4 regions of the Bacillus sp. DU-106 genome follow, and region 1 is predicted to be linked to each of the others. Evidence: riboswitches for the same ligand, from Rfam matches in the RefSeq annotation. Region 1 holds a riboswitch; each other region holds the start of a gene.

Region 1 (5,173 bases):
AATCCCTTTTTCTTTAATTTCAACCTTCATTGCTTTTTGCTGATGCCCTTGTTGAATCAATTGATAACCAATTAAAGCTAAACAAGCAAATACGACAAGAACAAATGCTGCTGATGAAAATAAGAAAAATAAAAATACGATACCACCAACAAATAAAAATACATTTCCCCGTACATAACGATTCTTTTTACGATAATGCCTTCCAAACATAAGCATAATAAATGCAAAAATGAGACCACCTGGTTCAAAATGTCCAAGTATCATATCAAGAAAAAGACCGAATCCAAATATGATGAGGAGCATCCCCATTAATTGTGTCTTTGAAAAATGTTTCTTCATTTCAGCTCCCCCCTTCTTGTCACATATACATAGAAGAAAAGGCATTGCTTTCCAACACCTTTTCTCCTATCACTATATCATAAGCCTGTTTTATAATATACTACTATTATTTTGTTAACTCTTTCGTTAACGATACATCATTCTTTTCTTTCATTTCACGCTCAAGTTTTGCAATTTTCATATCAAACGTGTCACGCTCATGCTCTTCATTCATACGAGTTTCTAAGTCACGAATATGATCTTCAATCTCTTCAAATCGTAAGAACGGATTATTTTCATCCATTTTATGCATCGCAGTATTCATACGACGATTTGCATGTGCCATATTTTCACGTGCCATTAGTTCCATGCGCTTTGCGTGCATTTCTTTTAATTTATTTTTCATTTCAGAAAGACGACGCTCTAACTCATCAATTTGCTCTACAACACCTGCATACATTTCTTCTAATCGAGTTACTTGCCCTTCATAATAAGCTACCTCTTCTAACGCACGTTCGTGCAATTGTAATTCGTCTGCTTCTTGAGCAATGATAGCTTGCTTTGATCTTTTATTAACGAAATAACGTGCTTGCTCAAGCTCACGAGCAAAATTAGATTTTAATGTTTTATGACGCTCAATTAACTTCTCAATTTTTGTTATTTCACGCTCACTATCACGTAAATATTGGTTTAACATCGCAATTGGATTTTTTCTTTCCTTCTCATCTAACACGTTATGAAAATCAGCTAAAATTGCATCGCGTACACGTCCGAATAAAGATTGTTTCATTATAAATCTTCCTCTCTTCTACTTTATTTATAATTTGATTTATTGTTTTAGTTTTTCATTAATTTGTTCCACTCATCTTCAAAGTTACTATATGGTTTAGAACTTTCTGGAGCAGATTCAACAACTACATCTTTTTCTTTTTTCCACTCACGGTATCCGTAGTATAAAACCACTAAAGCAGCGATACCGATTAATGCTGGCGAATGAGAAAGCGCAATGGATAAACCGATTAAACCAACAATACCCCAAGCTAACTTTCCAAAAAATGATTTAGCTCGCACAAATGATTTATAGCTCCAATATACAACTCCTGCTCCGATTGCGAATCCTACAATACCAGCAAGACTACCAAGAGCAATTAAAGCCAAAATACCGGCTGCGATAAACGCTAGAAATTGTTTCATCTTGTGCTTGCCTCCCTTCGATTTGATACTCTTATCTTAACTATTTTTTCATCTTTCCATAACGAGCTTAAGAACCGTTTTTAACTCAGACTTAAGACCGAGTCATATTCAGCCCTTTACGCAAAAAAACGTGCAGAGTCTATTCTCTGCACGTTTTTTAATTACTAACATTCATATTAAATTAAGCTGTTTTATGATACTCTTTTTTCTCAGCTACTTTCGAAAACCTTGGAAACCCAATTAAAATAGAAACAATACCACATACTCCAACTAAGATTGGATAAAATGCATATGGCAACAATTCAACCGGAGATAACGCTGCAAATCCTGCTGCCGTTAACATTTGGGCACCGTACGGAATTAATCCTTGCACACAACATGAGAAAAGATCTAATACACTCGCTGATTTACGAGGGTCTATTTCATATTGATCTGCAATATTTTTTGCAAGCGGGCCTGTAAAGATAATTGAAATCGTATTATTCGCTGTACACATATTCGTCATACTCACTAAACCAGCAATACCAAATTCCGCTCCTTTTTTCGAACGAATATTACGTGTTAATACATTCATTAAATATTGAATACCACCATTATATTGGATTAATTCAACCATACCGCCAATTAATATAGCAAGTAATACTAACTCCATCATACCGCCCATTCCAGTCGTTACACTTTTAAAGAAACTTTCTAACGTGTAACTTCCATCTATAAGGCCGATAACACCAGATAGTAAAGTTCCACCAGTTAATACAATAAGTACATTCCAGCCAAGTAGCGCTGTAATAAGTACTCCTGCGTACGGTAAAATCTTTATCCAATCAAAGCTATGTGCTTTAATCTGCGTGTCACTTCCTGAAGTAACTATTACTAATAGTACAATTGTAATAATAGCCGCTGGTAACACAATTAAAAAGTTCGTTTTAAACTTATCTTTCATTTCTGTTCCTTGTGAACGAACAGCTGCGATTGTTGTATCTGAAATAAATGATAAATTATCACCAAACATCGCTCCGCCAACAACAGTAGCCATTGCAAGCGCAATTGAGATATCAGTTTGACCACTAATACCTACAGCAATCGGCGCTAATGCTGCAATTGTTCCCATTGAAGTTCCCATCGCTAATGAAATAAATGCACCAATAACAAAGATTCCAGCTACGATAAATCCTGGCGGTAAAATAGTTAACGCTAAATTAACAGTTGAGTCTACTCCGCCCATTCCTTTAGCAGTTTCAGAAAACGCACCTGCAAGCACAAAAATTAATACCATAATCATAATATCCGGATTTCCTGCACCTTTAGCGAACCGCTCTACTTTCACATTAAAACTTTCTTTACGATTCATCACTAAAGCGACCCCTACAGCAATTGAAATCGCTACAAGTATCGGCAATTTATAGAAATCACCTGTAATAATTCCAGAACCAATAAATAGCGCCAAAAATATCCCAAGTGGTAATAAAGCTAAACCATTTCCTCTCGTTTCTTTCAAAGTACCATCTCTCCCTAGTTTCAACCTTTTTCTAATAAATAACAAAAGACCTCTTCCGATGAGAAGAGGTCTTATACATCTATAAGAAACACTCTTCTCATCTTTCAAGCACACGCTTGCTGGATTTGGCACAGCACTCTGAAATCGAGTCCGCTGCCGAGGCATCGTAGGGCCAGTCCCTCCGCCTCTCTTTATAAGAAGGTTTCATATTTATTTTTTAATAATAATTTCTTCCCTAACTTTACTCGCTTACAAAACAAAAGTCAATTATTTTTTGTATAGATTTTTTTGGTAATTATACAAAAATTTGAATACAACAATCATTTTAACTTTTCGATTTCTTCTTCCAATATTGAAATCCAATAAAATTCACTATTTTTTATTGTTGCTAATATCCATTTCGTAGTGTGCCAAGCTAGCTCATACTCTTCCTTCGTGACATCACCACTTTTATAAGCATCCTCTAGCTCCTCTTCATCTAATACATACACCTTACCGCTAGATAATAATACTACATCTAAATATAAATCATCAAAATACGGTAAACCACGATCGTCTATTTTATATTCTTTCGCCACATCGATATAATATTGCACTAATTTTTTCTGATCATCTAACATAGCGGTAATCGCAAAGTTTTTCCCGTCTATGAAATATTGAATCCACGTATACTGATCTGCTGCAATACAAAGTTCTTCACCATCATATTGTTTACAACTAGGCTCTCTCACCTTTTTTATATCCAGTATTCCGAGCATTCCCTCTTCCACTTGCTTAACCGTATAACTCTTTTCTATTAGTCTCTTCCACGAAGAACCGTCACCATATTTTCGTTTCATTATGTCTGCTCCTCTTCTATATACAGAAAAGCTCCCACATATTATGTGAGAGCTTGTTCATATTATAATTAAGCCGCTTGACCCTTTTCAGAAATCTCTTTTAAATAAGCTTGTCCTTTTTCAGCGTCATATTGACCTTCCCACTTAGACATAACTACAGCTGCTAAAGAGTTTCCTACAACGTTAACTGCTGTACGAGCCATATCTAAAATACGGTCAATACCAGCAATGAACGCTAAGCCTTCAGGTGGAATACCTACTGTACCAAGTGTCGCTAATAATACAACGAATGATACGCCCGGTACACCTGCGATCCCTTTTGATGTAACCATTAATACAAGCAACAATGTAATTTGTTGTGTAATAGATAAATCAATACCGTACATTTGCGCTAAGAAAATAGCCGCAATTGCTTGATATAAAGTTGATCCATCTAAGTTAAATGAATAACCTGTCGGAATAACGAAAGATGTAATTGCTTTCGGACAACCGAATTTCTCCATTTTCTCCATGATTTTTGGTAAAACTGTTTCTGAGCTTGCTGTAGAATACGCTAAAATCAGCTCGTCTTTTAAAATCTTAAAGAATTGGAAAATGTTAATTCCAAATATTTTCGCTGTAAGTCCTAAGACAACTACGACGAAGAAGATCATTGCTCCATATACGACAATTAGTAATTTCCCTAATGGAATTAATGAAGCAAGACCAAATGTAGAAACTGTAACACCAATTAGTGCAAATACACCAAATGGCGCAAATTTCATAACTTGGTTTGTTACGTAAAACATTGCGTCAGCTACACCTTGGAAAAATTGAAGAACTGGTCTTCCTCTTTCACCAATTGCTGCTACACCTAAACCAAATAGTACAGAGAAGAAGATAATAGCTAGCATATCTCCGTCAGCTAACGACTTCATAATGTTCGTTGGAACAATATTTACAAATGTATCTGCAAATGAATGACTTTGTACTTGCTCTGTCGTATGTGTATATTTCGAAATATCTGTCTTTGTTAACTGCTCCATATTTACGCCTTTTCCTGGTTGGAAAATATTCGCTATTAATAGACCGACAATAATTGCAATTGTTGTAATGATTTCAAAGTAAATAATTGTTTTTCCGCCTAGTCGACCTAGTTTTTTAACATCACCAACACCAGCAACCCCAACAACAATACTTGCTACAACAATTGGCACAACGATCATTTTAATTAATCGGATGAAAATATCACCAATTGGTTGTAAATAACTCACCACTGCTGGATTGCCAAAGAAAATCGCCCCAACCGCAATACCAAGCGCAAGTCCTATTAATATTTGCCATG
Region 2 (5,173 bases), 2.7 Mb from region 1:
ACGATAACATCTGGCCTTTCCTTCATAGCTTCACTTATTTTATTTTTAGCATTCTCAATATTTTTTTCTACATCTCCAAAAACAATATCCATTTGAATACATGCGACTTTCATTTTTTCAGCCCCATTCTTATTTTTCTCTTTACAAAATACTGGAAAGATTATATCATTTGTCACTAGAATTGTAACAACTTTCAAAAGAGGTGGAAAGTATGAAATTATTTCAACCTTCTGAGATAGTAACATCATTGCCAACACAATTTTTCGCTTCACTTGTTGCAAAAGTTAACAAAGTCGTTGCAGCTGGTCACGATGTTATTAATCTAGGTCAAGGTAATCCAGATCAACCAACACCGCAGCATATCGTAAAAGCTTTACAAGATGCTGCCGAAAAGACCATTCATCATAAATATCCGCCATTTCGCGGACATGAAAGCTTAAAGGAAGCCGTGGCTACATTCTATAAACGTGAATATGGCGTCGAATTAAACCCAAAAACTGAAGTTGCTATTTTGTTTGGTGGGAAGGCTGGACTAGTAGAATTACCGATTTGTTTTACAAATCCTGGTGATACGATTCTCGTTCCGGATCCAGGTTATCCAGATTATTTATCCGGGGTTGCTTTAGCAAAAGCACAATTTGAAAGAATGCCACTTATTGCAGAAAATAACTTTTTACCAGATTATACGAACATTGATGACTCTATTGCAGAGCGTGCAAAATTAATGTTTTTAAACTATCCAAATAATCCTACCGGTGCTACTGCATCAAAAGATTTTTTTGATGCAACCATTCACTTTGCTAATAAACATAATATATTAGTTGTTCACGATTTTGCTTATGGCGCTATCGGATTTGATGGTCAAAAACCTGTTAGTTTCTTGCAAGCAGATGGTGCGAAAAATATAGGAATTGAAATTTACACATTATCAAAAACTTTCAATATGGCTGGCTGGCGCATCGCTTTTGCTGTAGGGAATGAAAGTGTGATTGAAACAATTAACCTATTACAAGATCATATGTATGTTAGTATATTCGGTGCAGTTCAAGATGCTGCTCGAGAAGCGCTATTAAGTTCACAGTCTTGTGTAATAGACCTTGTAAATAGTTACGAATCTCGAAGAAACGCTCTTATTTCAGCCTGTCACTCAATTGGTTGGAATGTAGACATTCCAACAGGATCATTCTTTGCATGGCTTCCCGTTCCAAAAGGATATACCTCTGAGCAATTTTCTAATATTTTACTAGAAAAAGCACATGTCGCAGTTGCTCCTGGTGTTGGATTTGGTGAGCATGGCGAAGGGTATGTCCGTGTTGGTCTCTTACATACAGAAGATAGATTACGAGAAGCCATTAATCGAATTGATAAATTAAATTTTTTCAAAAAGTAATTGACAACACGAAAAATATCTGACAAAATTCAGTTATCTTAAAAATTTAAACATTTCTAAATACTTCTTATCAAGAGCAGGTGGAGGGACGAGCCCGACGAAACCCGGCAACCGATCTACAATTGTAGACACGGTGCTAATTCTCGCAGCATTACGCTGACAGATAAGGAGCTGGTTGTAAAAAAACCTCTCCTTAGCTGAGAGGTTTTTTTATTTAACTAGGAGGTTATAACAATGAGCGGAATTATAGCGACGTATTTAATCCATGATGATTCACATAACTTAGAAAAAAAAGCTGAGCAAATTGCACTCGGTTTAACAATTGGCTCTTGGACTCATTTGCCACACTTATTGCAAGAACAATTAAAGCAGCATAAAGGCAACGTCATTCATGTTGAGGAATTAGCTGAACATGAACATACCAATTCGTATTTACGTAAAAAAGTAAAACGCGGAATTATTAAAATCGAATATCCGCTATTAAACTTCAGTCCAGATTTACCAGCGATTTTAACGACTACATTTGGAAAGCTATCACTTGATGGCGAAGTAAAATTAATTGACTTAACTTTTTCAGACGAGTTAAAAAAACATTTTCCTGGTCCAAAATTCGGGATAGATGGTATTCGAAATCTTTTACAAGTGCATGATCGTCCCCTTTTAATGAGTATTTTTAAAGGAATGATTGGACGAAACATTGGGTATTTAAAAACGCAATTACGCGATCAAGCAATTGGTGGTGTAGATATAGTAAAAGATGATGAAATATTATTTGAAAATGCATTAACACCACTTACGAAACGCATTGTATCTGGAAAAGAAGTTTTACAATCTGTATATGAAACATACGGACATAAAACGTTATATGCCGTAAATTTAACAGGACGAACTTTTGATTTAAAAGAAAATGCTAAACGTGCAGTGCAAGCTGGAGCTGATATTCTATTATTTAACGTATTTGCTTACGGACTAGATGTACTACAATCACTTGCAGAAGATGATGAAATCCCAGTTCCTATTATGGCACATCCTGCTGTAAGTGGTGCTTATTCAGCATCCAAGTTATATGGAGTTTCATCTCCATTATTACTTGGAAAGCTACTACGTTATGCTGGGGCTGACTTTTCATTATTCCCATCTCCATACGGAAGTGTTGCGCTAGAAAAAGAGGAGGCTCTTGCTATCTCAAAATATTTAACTGAAGACGATGCATCTTTCAAGAAGAGCTTTTCTGTTCCGTCTGCTGGTATTCATCCTGGTTTCGTTCCCTTTATTGTACGAGATTTCGGTAAAGATGTTGTTATTAATGCTGGCGGCGGGATACACGGACATCCAAATGGAGCGCAAGGCGGCGGTAAAGCTTTCCGTACTGCAATTGATGCTACTTTGCAAAATAAACCACTCCATGAAGTAGACGACATAAATTTGCATAGTGCACTACAAATATGGGGAAATCCCTCTTATGAGGTGAAATTATGAGTATTCAAGTATTTTGTGATTTCGATGGCACGATTACAAATAATGATAACATTATGTCCATTATGGAAAAATTCGCACCACCAGAAGCCGAAGAAGTAAAGAATAAAATTTTATCACAAGAACTATCCATTCAAGAAGGTGTTTCTCAATTATTTCAATTAATACCTACTAATCTGCACGATGATATTATTCAATTTTTAATAGAAACTGCTGAAATCCGTAGTGGTTTTCATGAGTTTATACAATTCGTAAAGGAAAATAACATTTCTTTTTACGTGATATCAGGTGGAATGGATTTCTTCGTCTATCCACTCTTACAAGGAATCATTCCAAAAGAGCAAATTTATTGTAATGAAACAGACTTTTCAGCAGAGTTTATTACAGTTAAATGGCCCCATTCTTGTGATGATCATTGTCAAAATCATTGCGGATTATGTAAATCATCATTAATCCGTAAATTAAGTGATACAGATGACTTTCATATTGTAATTGGAGATTCTATTACTGATTTACAAGCCGCGAAACAAGCTGATAAAGTATTCGCTCGCGATTTTCTTATTACAAAGTGTGAAGAAAATCATATTGCTTATACACCGTTTGAAACATTTCAAGATGTGCAAGCTGAATTAAAACTTTTGTTGGAGGTGAAGGCATGAAACAACTTTTTCGTCAATGGTATGACTTAAGCGAGATAAAAAAAGAGTTAACAACACGAAATTGGTTCCCAGCAACAAGTGGTAATATTTCTATAAAGGTTAGTCATGAACCACTTACTTTTCTTATTACGGCAAGCGGTAAAGATAAAACAAAAACCACTCCAGATGATTTTCTATTAGTAGATCATGTAGGAGTTCCCGTTTTAGAGACTGAATTACGCCCTTCAGCAGAAACAATATTGCATACACACATTTATAACAATACGAATGCCGGTTGCGTACTTCATGTTCATACAACCGATAATAATGTCATCACAAATTTATATAGTGATGCAGTCACCCTTCAAAATCAAGAAATTATTAAAGCTCTCGATATTTGGGAAGAAGGTGCAACCATTCACATTCCTATTATCGAAAACCATGCCCATATCCCAACACTTGGAGAAAACTTCCGAAAGCATATACAAGGAGATTCGGGTGCAGTATTAATCCGTAACCACGGTATTACCGTATGGGGCCGAGATAGCTTTGATGCAAAGAAGAGATTAGAAGCTTATGAGTTTTTATTCCAATTTCATATAAAACTATTATCAATTCAAGGAGGCGTTTCTAATGGCGCAAATTCGTATTCATGAAGTAAATACTCGTATTGAAAATGAAGTGGAAGTATCTAAATTTCTACAAGAGGAAGGCGTTTTATATGAGAAATGGAATATTTCTAAACTTCCTACTCATTTAAATGAAAATTATTCGTTAACAGATGAAAACAAAGCTGAAATATTAGCTATTTTTTCAAAAGAAATCGCTGATGTTTCAGCACGTCGAGGTTATAAAGCACATGATGTAATCTCACTTTCAAGTAGCACACCTAACCTTGACGAATTATTAATTAATTTCCAAAAGGAACACCATCATACAGATGACGAAGTTCGCTTTATCGTCAGTGGTCACGGCATTTTCGCTATTGAAGGTAAAGATGGGAAATTCTTTGATGTTGAACTTGAGCCAGGCGATTTAATATCTGTTCCTGAAAATGCAAGACATTATTTTACCTTGCAAGATGATCGCCAAGTTGTAGCTATTCGTATTTTTGTGACAACTGAAGGCTGGGTTCCAATCTATTAAGGTAGTTAGTTGAATAAAAGGACTTGGACCCCCTTTTCCAAACTTTTATTCACTCTACATATATACATCCTCCTATGGAAAAGGCTTATTTCATTTTGAAATAAGTCTGATTTTTTATTTACTTGAAAGTACCATTTCATCACAAATTTACACCTTAATTTTTCAAGTGCATTTTTCGAACATTTTTTGAACATTTATTGAATTTTTTCTGAAAATTCTGTTTTATATGTGATATACTACAATTAACTTAGAAGGAAAATAATATCGCAAACAGAGGGGGATAATCATGAGCTTACTTATCGCACTTATACTTGGAGTTACATGTGGAGCATTTCCTGTTATTTTAGGAGCTATTATGGAAGAGTTAGAAATTGGTGTTTTAGGATTTGTCGCATCTTGTGTAAGCGCTTTATTATTTGGTTTATTCGGCGCTATTCCTGTTTCAATTCTGTGTGCTTTTTATATAATACGCCATGCTCGTACAAAACAATTTGGTCCTAATCACATCGCACAAATTATCCCG
Region 3 (5,173 bases), 2.6 Mb from region 1:
CGCCAAAAGTGCTGCCTTTTCATTTAGTTCTTCATCTAAATGAGACAGATCATAATCACTTAGTACAATATTCGTTGCTCCAAATGTATTTGTTTCAATAATATCCGCTCCAGCTTCAATATAAGCTTTATGAATCTTTAAAATAACGTCTGGTCTTGTTTCCACTAAATATTCATTACAGCCCTCGTACTCTTCTCCTCCGAAATCTTCAGCAGTTAAATCCTCTTGCTGAATCATTGTCCCCATTGCACCATCTAATATTAAAATGCTATTTTTTAATTTTTCTTCTATACACTTCATCAATTAATACCTTCTTTCACTTCTTGCTTTTCTCTTACATATTTAACAAGATGTTCTGTAATTTCATACTTTAAAAATGGTGTAATAAGATAAATACCATTAAAATATTTCATCGCTGCGTCGACCAATTCTTGTGAAATGCGGATCCCTTCCTCAATTGCTGCCTCTTTCGTTTCATGTCCATCCATTCTCTCTCTTATTTCTTCAGGAAGAGTAATACCCGGCACCTCAAAATGAAGAAAATCTGCATTCCGCTTACTTACTAACGGCATAATTCCAATAAAAATAGGTTGTTCCAAATGCTTTGTCGCTTCATACACTTCTTCAATTAACTTGATATCGTAAATTGGCTGAGTTAAAAAATACTCCGCTCCAGCATCTATTTTTCGTTCCATTCGCTTAACCGCTGCTTTTAAGTGCCTCACGTGAGGATTAAATGCGCCGCCTACAGAAAACCTTGTCGCCGGTCCAATTGATTTCCCTAAAATTGAACGTCCATCGTTCATTTCTTTAATCATTTTAATAAGCTCAATAGAGGATAAATCATATACAGAAGTGGCACCGGGAAAATCACCAACGCGCGCTGGATCACCAGTTAAAGCTAACACTTCTTCCATCCCTAACGCCGATAAACCTAACAAATGAGATTGTAGTCCAATGACGTTATGATCTCTACACGTTAAATGCGTCAATACTGGGATATCATGCTTCGTTAATAACGCACCCATCGCCATATTAGAAACACGAGGCGATGCTAATGAATTATCTGCTAGAGTAATAGCATCTGCTCCCGCTCTTTTTAACGCTCTTGCTCCTTCAAAAAAACGCTGTGTATCTAACGTTTTCGGTGGATCTAATTCCACTACAACTGTTGTTTGTTTTTTCGCTTTCTCTGCTAGAGTGACGTGAGCCTTCGAACGTTTCTCATGCGTATGAACGACTTTCGGCCTTTGAATCGTGTCTTTTTCTATTACAGGGGTAATATTCGCAACAGCGCGCTTCATACTTTGAATATGTTCTGGAGTCGTACCACAACAACCACCCAATAACCGAATACCTTGCTCAATAAATCTCGGTGTCATCGCTTCAAAATAAGCTGGACTTCCCTCATATACGTAACGTCCATCCACATAATTCGGGAGGCCTGCATTTGGGTATGCTGATAAATAGCCATTTTGAGGAATCGATATCATTTTGAAAGCTTCCGTCATATGAAGCGGCCCTAGTTGACAATTCAATCCAACAACATTTGCACCGTAATCTATAAGTTGCTTTAATATTTCATTGACATCATTTCCATTTTGAGTCGTACCTGCTTCATGTAACGCTAATTGCGCAACAATTGGAATATTCGTTTGCTTACGCAATACTTTAACGGCATGAAGTAATTCAAATTCATCGTAAAAAGTTTCTAATAGTAATCCATCAACCTGTTCTTCTAGTAAAGCCCCTGCCTGTTCAAGTAACATAAACTCTCTTTCCATATCAGTCGTTGTAACAGCTCCGATATGTTTCATACCACCAATTGTTCCTAAAATTGCATTTTTATCTGTCACAGATGCTTTCGCTAGTTTTACTGCCGCTCTATTAATTTCTGTAACTTGATTTTCTAAACCATACATACGTAATTTCGCCTCATTTGCTCCATACGTATTCGTTTGAATTACATCTGCTCCAGCAGCTACATATTGTTTATGAATCGATATAATTAAGTCTGGATCAGATACATTCAATTCTTCAAAGCTACTTTGCAAACCATGTGAATGCAATAACGTCCCAACCGCACCATCACCTATTACAATTCCTTTTGATAATAAATCTAGTAATTTCACGACTCTCCCTCATTTCTATCAATATAAAAACCCCCTCTTCACTTTGAAGAGGGGGACATAATCGTTCCTCCTCTTATTATGCAAAACATTCGTTTTGCAGGTATTAGCACCGTTTCAAACATTTCGTTTGAAGGTTGCCGGGTTTCACAGGGCCTTTCCCTCCACCGCTCTCAATAAGAGTTGTCTTTATTATTTTATTTATGTAGCTAAAAGGAAATGCGTTCCCCTTTTAACAATGTTTGTTAATTTTTTAATAAATTTAGCATGCACAAAAGTAAAAGTCAATGACACTTGCGGAAAAATAAAAATTATTTAAAATAAAGTTGCAATTCAGTTATATTTTATTGTAAAGTTAAAAACATAATAAAAATTTCATACGAACATTCTTATCTAGAGAGGTAGAGGGACTGGCCCTGTGACGCCTCAGCAACCATTAACATTTTGTTAATAAGGTGCTAATTCCAGCAAATTGTGAAAGATTTGACAGATGAGAAGAAGACTCTATTCAAACCGAAAGCCTTCTTCTTAGAAGGCTTTTTTTATTTTATATTCACTTAATGTTTCAATTTAAAAAGGAGGAATTTTCATATGTCAACAATCGAAACAAAACTAGCACAAATCGGAAATCGCAGTGAAACTACAACCGGAACGGTTAATCCACCAGTTTATTTCTCAACCGCTTATCGTCACGAAGGAATTGGTAAATCTACTGGCTTTGACTATTCACGAACTGGCAATCCAACTCGAGGTCTTTTAGAACAGGCGATCGCAGACTTAGAATATGGCGAACAAGGTTATGCCTGTAGTTCAGGGATGGCGGCTGTTCTCCTCGTCCTTTCTCTATTCCGCTCTGGAGACGAACTTATTGTATCTGAAGATTTATACGGGGGAACGTATCGATTATTTTCTGAGCATGAAAAAAAGTGGAATGTTCGATGTAGATACGTAAATACACAGTCTATTAAACAAATTGAGCAAGCTATCACAACTGAAACGAAGGCTATTTTCATAGAAACTCCAACTAATCCATTAATGCAAGTTACTGATATTGCTGCTGTCGCAACTGTAGCGAAAAGGAACGGACTACTCCTTATTGTAGACAACACTTTCTACACACCTTATATACAGCAACCATTAACAGAAGGTGCTGACATTGTACTTCATAGCGCAACGAAATATTTAGGGGGACATAACGATGTACTAAGCGGGCTTGTCGTTGCAAAAGGAAAGGAACTTTGCGAGGAAATCGCTCATTATCATAATGCATCAGGTGCAGTTTTAAGCCCATTTGACTCATGGTTATTAATTCGCGGTATGAAAACGTTAGCGCTTCGCATGAGGCAACATGAAGAAAATGCGAAAGCAGTTGTTGCGTATTTAAATGATGAAGACGGGGTGACAGATGTATTTTATCCAGGAAGAGGTGGCATGATCTCATTCCGCCTTAAAGATGAAGCTTGGATTAATCCATTCTTACAATCTTTATCCTTAATTACATTTGCCGAAAGTCTTGGTGGTGTAGAAAGTTTAATGACTTATCCAGCAACGCAAACACATGCTGATATTCCTGAAGAAATTAGAACAGCAAACGGCGTATGCAATCGTCTTCTTCGATTCTCAGTTGGCATTGAAAATAGTAACGATTTAATTCAAGACTTAAAGCAAGCAATTAAACTCGTAAAAGAAGGTGTAAGAATATGAGCTATTCTATAGATACACTCTTACTACACAACCAATATAAACACGACTCGCAAACAGGCGCTGTGAACGTTCCTATTTATAACACATCAACTTTTCACCAGTTTGATGTAGATACGTTCGGAAAATATGACTATAGCAGGTCAGGAAACCCAACTCGTGAAGCTCTTGAAGATATCATTGCTTTATTAGAAGGCGGAACAAAAGGATTCGCCTTTGCATCAGGCATTGCAGCGATTTCCACTGCATTCCTCCTTCTTTCACAAGGTGATCACGTACTCATTTCAGAAGATGTGTACGGAGGCACTTACCGAGTGATAACTGAGGTACTCTCCCGTTACGGTGTTTCACATACATTTGTTGATATGACCAATTTAGAAGAAATAAAACAAAACATTAAACCAAATACAAAGCTCTTTTATGTAGAAACACCTTCTAACCCACTTTTAAAAGTGACAGATATTCGCGAGGTTTCTAAACTCGCAAAATCTATTGGGGCTCTTACTTTTGTTGATAATACATTTTTGACACCACTATTCCAAAAACCACTTGAACTTGGAGCTGATGTCGTTCTTCATAGTGCTACAAAATTTATTGCTGGTCATAGTGATGTTACTGCTGGATTAGCAGTAGTAAAAGATTCAGAACTCGCTCAAAAGCTTGGATTTTTACAAAATGCATTCGGTGCTATTTTAGGACCTCAAGATTGTTCTCTCGTACTTCGCGGTCTAAAAACATTGCATGTACGCCTCGAACATTCAGCTAAAAATGCCAATAAAATCGCACATTATTTACAAGAGCACTCTAAAGTAAAAAATGTCTATTATCCGGGATTACAAACTCATCTCGGATTTGATATTCAACAATCTCAAGCAACATCAGCTGGAGCGGTCTTATCGTTTACTTTGCAGTCAGAAGATGCACTCCGCAAATTTTTATCAAAAGTAAAATTGCCTGTTTTTGCAGTTAGTTTAGGAGCTGTAGAGTCAATTCTTTCTTATCCAGCAAAAATGTCACATGCAGCACTGTCGCAAGAAGCTCGTGATAAAAGAGGAATCTCTAATTCATTACTTCGGTTATCAGTCGGTCTTGAAAATGTTAACGATTTAATATCCGATTTTGAAAATGCCCTTTCTTATGTAGAAGAACCTGTAAATGCATAGAGAAAAAGAAGATATGAGATTAGGTTTTCATATCTTCTTTTTATGCGGTTTAGCTATATTCATTTGAATTTCTTCTTTTCTTATAGTCCATAAAAAATAAAAGTATATCATCTATTTCTAAATAATGGATTAATTGATATATTAAGAAATAAAAAGGGGTGAAAATAATGGATACTTGTG
Region 4 (5,173 bases), 1.9 Mb from region 1:
AATTGACAGTAGAACCTTTTTCATATGCTTTCCCCTTCTCCCCAATAGTTATGTAGTTATAAAAAGAGCCGGCATACACCAGCCCTTTTCAGCAATTATTCTTTTACAGGAACAACCGCCCCTTTATATTCTTTATTAATGAAGTCTTCAATTTCTTTAGAATGCAATACTTCTACAAGAGCTTTAATCTCTTTCTTATCTTTATCGCCTTTACGAACAGCTACTATGTTTGCGTATGGTGAATCATTTCCTTCAATTGCAATTGCATCTTTTTCCGGATTTAACTTTGCATCAATTGCATAGTTAGAGTTAATTAAAACAGCGTCGCCTTCTTTATTGTTATACACTTGTGGCAATAAACCAGGCTCGATATCCGTTTTGAATTTTAGATTTTTCGGATTATCTGCAATATCTTTTGGAGTTGCTTTAACTGGATCTATTCCGTCTTTAATTTTTAAAATACCTTCTTTTTGTAAAATTGCTAAACCACGTCCATGGTCAGCAACTGAATTACTCATAATAATTGTCGCTCCGTCCGGAAGCTCTTTTAAGCTCTTATACTTTTGAGAGTACACACCAATTGGTTCTAAATGAATTTTTCCTGCTACTTCAAAGTCATATTTTTTATCTTTAATTTCTTTTTCTAAATACGGAATGTGCTGGAAGTAGTTTGCATCTAAATCCTTATCCGCTAACGATTTATTTGGTAATACGTAGTCTTGGAATTTTTTAATTTCTAACTCAATTCCTTTTTTCTCAAGTAACGGTTTTGCCTTTTCTAAAATAACAGCGTGCGGTACGTTAGAAGCACCCACAACAAGTTTCTTTTCATCTTTATCTTTCCCGCCACAAGCAGCTAACCCAAAAATTGAAGTTGAAATAAGTGCCGTAAGTAACAATTTTTTCATTTGAAGCATCCTCCCGTTTTTTATTATCGTTTATCTATTCGAGTCGTTAAACTATCACCAATCCACTGAATTAAAAATACAACTAGTAATACACAAATTGTCGCAACGATTGTTACATCGTTATTCCCTCTTTGGAATCCTTCTAAGTAAGCAAGTGTTCCAAGGCCACCAGCACCAACAACTCCTGCCATTGCTGTATAGCCTACTAAAGCAATTGTCGTAACCGTAATACCAGATACTAATGCTGGTAACGATTCTGGAATTAACACTTTCAAAATAATTGTGCTTGTTTTTGCTCCCATTGCTTTTGAAGCTTCAATTACACCTTTATCAATTTCGCGAAGTGCGATTTCAACCATTCTCGCGTAGAATGGTGCTGCTCCAATAATTAAAGCCGGCAAAGCTGCACTTGCTCCAAGAATTGTTCCAAGAAGAATCTTTGTGAATGGGATTAATAAAATAATTAAAATGATGAATGGTATAGAACGGAATATATTTACGAATGCTCCAATCACCGTATTAATTGATTTGTTTTCCCATAAATTATCTTTTGCTGTCATGAAGAGTAACAATCCTAAAATGAGTCCTAAAACAAATGTCGCAAGAGCTGCGATTGCCGTCATATATAACGTTTCACCAGTTGCTTCTAACATTTGATTCCAATCAACATTTGCAAGTAACTTATCCATGTGCAATCACCTCCAGCTCTACTTGATCTTGATGAATTCCTTCTATTGCTTGCTGGATCGCTGTTTCCTCACCATTTAAATGAACAACTAAACTACCGTAAGAACCGTTATTCGTTTGTGCGATATTTCCTTGCAAAATGCTAACTTCTATGTCACTGCGTTGCATCAATCGTTGAAGCACTGGTCTTTCTACAGCCTCACCGATAAACTGCAAACGAATTACTTTTCCATCTGGATATTTTTCAATTAAACTTTCAATCGTTTCATTTGTATCTTCAGAATCCGTTAACTGCTGTACAAATCGTTTCGTAATATCTTGCTTCGGATTACGGAATACATCAAGTACTGGACCTGTTTCTACAATCTTTCCTTTCTCCATTACCGCAACACGATTACAAATCTTTCGAATTACGTGCATCTCATGTGTAATGAGTACAATTGTTAAACCAAGGCGCTTATTAATGTCTGATAGTAAATCCAAAATTTGATCTGTCGTTTCCGGATCAAGAGCTGACGTTGCTTCGTCACATAAAAGCACTTGTGGATTATTAGCTAATGCTCTTGCAATCCCGACGCGTTGCTTTTGTCCCCCGCTCAGCTGAGATGGGTACGCGTCTCCTCTTCCTTCTAATCCAACAAGATGAATTAATTCATCAACACGTTTTCTTCTCTTCGCTTTATCAACACCTGCAATTTCAAGTGGAAACTCTATATTTTCACGTACTGTTCGTGACCAAAGTAAGTTGAAGTGCTGAAAAATCATTCCAATTTCTTGCCTTGCCTTACGAAGTTCGCTTCCTGTAATTGCTGAAATGACACGATTTGCAATTGTAATTTGACCAGAAGTTGGTTTCTCCAACTGATTGAACAATCTAATTAAAGAACTTTTTCCAGCGCCACTATATCCGATAACACCAAATATTTCACCTTTATCTATTTTTAAATTGGCATTATCTACAGCAGTGACATCACCGCTTTTTGCTTTATATATTTTCTTTACATTCTCTAATAGAATCATGGTGTATCACCCCTTTTTTAAATAAAAAGCGCAAGCGGCTCGTTTAGAACAAGAGGGCGTTTGAATCCCTGACGTAGAGGCGCTTTTTGCCTCATAGGAAGGGATGAAACGACCGACTGTTCTAGCCGCTGGAGCTAGATTTCATAAAGATTTTAGGTCGACTCCGCAATTTTTTATTTTTAATGCGTGTAGTCCACTGTTATCATTACTTTTATTATTTGAATGTCCTCCACATTCAAACAATAAAAAAACCTTTCTGCTTTAGAGAAGCAGAAAGGTTTTTATGCGTATATAACAACATTATCCCTCTCTCTCATCTCTCAAAGCATTTGCTTTGCAGGAATTGGCACCATTTCAACATAAGTTGACGGTTGCCGGGCTTCACAGGGCACAGTCCCTCCACCTCTCTTGATAAGAGAAATCAGATTCAATTTTCGTCTGATTTGAAATTTATGAAATTGTCTATATTTTATGACTTGAATTGTATCAATATACACTCACCATGTCAACAGAAATTTTCGCAAAAAATGAAACTTCAGAATTTTAAGCACCTACTGACATCGGTTTACATATATGAAACATCGATTCCACTAATAACATCGTTCGGTACGTTCCCGAATATTGTACACGTCCATCATTCATTAGCATTTGCAATCGTACATTTCCATTCACCAATTGTTCTATATCCTTTTCATCTAAGCAAATGATTTGTTCCGTTCCTCTTTCCTCATGTACCAACTCTATATAATCTCTTGAAATTTGTAACGAACAACTTTCATCTCCAAAGCGAAAATTAACAGTTTTTTCTTCTTGTCTTAAAAGCGGTTCTAAATGATATTGACCATTAGCGTAATTTACAAATGATTGAAGCAAAGAATATAATCTCACCCTAAATCACATCCTTCATATCACTTTCTATTACATACCATTCCCTCTCACTAAAGAGCAATCCTGTTATTTTCGCTCGACAAATACTGTATCCATCCTGCATCTCGACATATTTCCCAAGAAATATGTCGAGGCGGCAAAATTTTTGCCGCCTACTTTAATTCCGTATATAAATATTCAACCGAATGAAATGCGTATATCTTCTTCATCAGTGTCCCATTTTCAAAAACAAGTAAACAAGGTACACTTTCAATCCCATACTCTTTTGCTAAATGCGGAGCATAATTTAAATCTAACATCCCAATTTTCAAATCTTCAATTGTCATCTCAACCACTGTTAACATCTTTTTTGCTAATTGGCATGTTCCACACATTGGAGTATATACATATAATACTGTTTTTTCTTCGTTCTCTATTAGGGCTGTAGCTTCGGCTCCTGTCCAATCAATCACTTCTATCATTCCTTACCGTAAATATTCTGTATAAACGTCAATGTCGGCTCCCCATAATACATTTGCTAAGTGTGTAGATGGCGCAGTTGCCACTTCTCGGTACGAGCGATCAATATAGATATGCTCGGCTTGCGGGAATTCTTTTCGAAATTGTTTCCTTAACTTTTCTCCAGCATCATCAGCATCCACTAGCACATACACTTCCTTATCAAAAAACTGATCAACGAGCTCATCCATTTTCGACAAACCAATTGTACCATTTGTACAAACAATTTCCACCGGTTCACGAATAATAGATTCAATCTTTCTTCTATCTGATGTACCTTCTACAATAATGACTTTTTCTACATAAATCATATGTCATCACCCGATCACCATATACTATACAACCTTGAACTTAGTATATAGTATATTCGTTATTTTCATGTTGTTTCCTGTTTATTTTTGCAAAAGAAAAGCGCAAGCGGCTCGTTTAGATTGTGAAGACTTATGAAACCTTACCAAAAAACAGTTTTTCTCATAATAGCTTATTTATTTACATATAACTTGAATTTCATTATTTCACAAAAAATAAAAAAGGACAGCACAAAGGCTGTCCTTTAGTCGACTATAATTAGTCTTGGTTTGTCATTTCTGCATATTTTTCTGCAGTTAATAACTTCTCAACTTGGCTTGCATCAGAAAGTTCAACTTTAACCATCCATGCACCCTCGTATGGAGATTCGTTAACAAGTTCTGGTTGGTCACTTAATTCTTCGTTTACTGCTACAACTTTACCGCTTACAGGTGCGTATAACTCAGAAACTGTTTTAACAGATTCTACGCTTCCGAATGGCTCGTTAGCTTCGATTGTTGCACCTACTTCAGGAAGTTCAACGAATACGATATCGCCTAGCTCACCTTGTGCAAAGTGAGTGATACCGATAACAACTTCATTACCTTCAGTTTTTACCCATTCGTGTTCTTCAGAGTAACGTAAATTATTTGGAATGCTCATGACTGTACCTCCAGTGAATGTATTAATTATGTAAAAATACCTTATTGGTACTTTTTCCACACACTTTCAAACTGCTCTTCATTAAAACCAAGTGTTACATTCGTTCCATCTGTTACAATTGGACGTTTAATCAACATGCCATCAGATGCTAAAAGCTCATACATTTCGTCTTCGCTTGCATCTTTCAACTTATCTTTTAGACCAAGTTCACGGTAACGCAT

The links. Region 1 has a riboswitch for S-adenosylmethionine ahead of C3Y97_RS07145 (Na+/H+ antiporter NhaC family protein). Riboswitches for the same ligand answer to the same signal wherever they lie in the genome.
Region 2: linked by a shared signal. The riboswitch ahead of mtnW (2,3-diketo-5-methylthiopentyl-1-phosphate enolase) and the one ahead of C3Y97_RS07145 (Na+/H+ antiporter NhaC family protein) in region 1 are both predicted to bind S-adenosylmethionine.
Region 3: linked by a shared signal. The riboswitch ahead of metI (cystathionine gamma-synthase/O-acetylhomoserine thiolyase) and the one ahead of C3Y97_RS07145 (Na+/H+ antiporter NhaC family protein) in region 1 are both predicted to bind S-adenosylmethionine.
Region 4: linked by a shared signal. The riboswitch ahead of C3Y97_RS25275 (methionine ABC transporter ATP-binding protein) and the one ahead of C3Y97_RS07145 (Na+/H+ antiporter NhaC family protein) in region 1 are both predicted to bind S-adenosylmethionine.

Annotation. Positions count from the first base shown of each region.
Region 1 is NZ_CP026607.1:1,376,214-1,381,386, reverse strand. It holds gene liaF (cell wall-active antibiotics response protein LiaF) at 1-339, opposite strand, end outside; gene C3Y97_RS07155 (PspA/IM30 family protein) at 446-1,108, opposite strand; gene C3Y97_RS07150 (lmo0954 family membrane protein) at 1,156-1,512, opposite strand; gene C3Y97_RS07145 (Na+/H+ antiporter NhaC family protein) at 1,694-3,010, opposite strand; SAM riboswitch class I at 3,105-3,210, opposite strand; gene C3Y97_RS07140 (ribonuclease FAU-1 family protein) at 3,331-3,849, opposite strand; gene gltP (glutamate/aspartate:proton symporter GltP) at 3,918-5,173, opposite strand, start outside.
Region 2 is NZ_CP026607.1:4,045,154-4,050,326, forward strand. It holds gene C3Y97_RS20390 (carbon-nitrogen family hydrolase) at 1-197, opposite strand, end outside; gene C3Y97_RS20395 (pyridoxal phosphate-dependent aminotransferase) at 212-1,390, shown strand; SAM riboswitch class I at 1,455-1,560, shown strand; gene mtnW (2,3-diketo-5-methylthiopentyl-1-phosphate enolase) at 1,625-2,869, shown strand; gene C3Y97_RS20405 (2-hydroxy-3-keto-5-methylthiopentenyl-1-phosphate phosphatase) at 2,866-3,525, shown strand; gene C3Y97_RS20410 (methylthioribulose 1-phosphate dehydratase) at 3,522-4,160, shown strand; gene C3Y97_RS20415 (1,2-dihydroxy-3-keto-5-methylthiopentene dioxygenase) at 4,138-4,650, shown strand; gene C3Y97_RS20420 (hypothetical protein) at 4,937-5,173, shown strand, end outside.
Region 3 is NZ_CP026607.1:4,232,914-4,238,086, forward strand. It holds gene metH (methionine synthase) at 1-300, opposite strand, end outside; gene C3Y97_RS21520 (bifunctional homocysteine S-methyltransferase/methylenetetrahydrofolate reductase) at 300-2,132, opposite strand; SAM riboswitch class I at 2,203-2,312, opposite strand; SAM riboswitch class I at 2,516-2,626, shown strand; gene metI (cystathionine gamma-synthase/O-acetylhomoserine thiolyase) at 2,721-3,833, shown strand; gene metC (cystathionine beta-lyase) at 3,830-4,993, shown strand; gene C3Y97_RS21535 (cysteine hydrolase family protein) at 5,161-5,173, shown strand, end outside.
Region 4 is NZ_CP026607.1:4,928,125-4,933,297, forward strand. It holds gene metQ (methionine ABC transporter substrate-binding lipoprotein MetQ) at 1-24, opposite strand, end outside; gene metQ (methionine ABC transporter substrate-binding lipoprotein MetQ) at 96-908, opposite strand; gene C3Y97_RS25270 (methionine ABC transporter permease) at 932-1,597, opposite strand; gene C3Y97_RS25275 (methionine ABC transporter ATP-binding protein) at 1,590-2,615, opposite strand; SAM riboswitch class I at 2,926-3,033, opposite strand; gene C3Y97_RS25280 (hypothetical protein) at 3,159-3,503, opposite strand; gene C3Y97_RS25285 (thioredoxin family protein) at 3,656-3,964, opposite strand; gene C3Y97_RS25290 (toprim domain-containing protein) at 3,968-4,312, opposite strand; gene gcvH (glycine cleavage system protein GcvH) at 4,569-4,952, opposite strand; gene C3Y97_RS25300 (arsenate reductase family protein) at 4,994-5,173, opposite strand, start outside.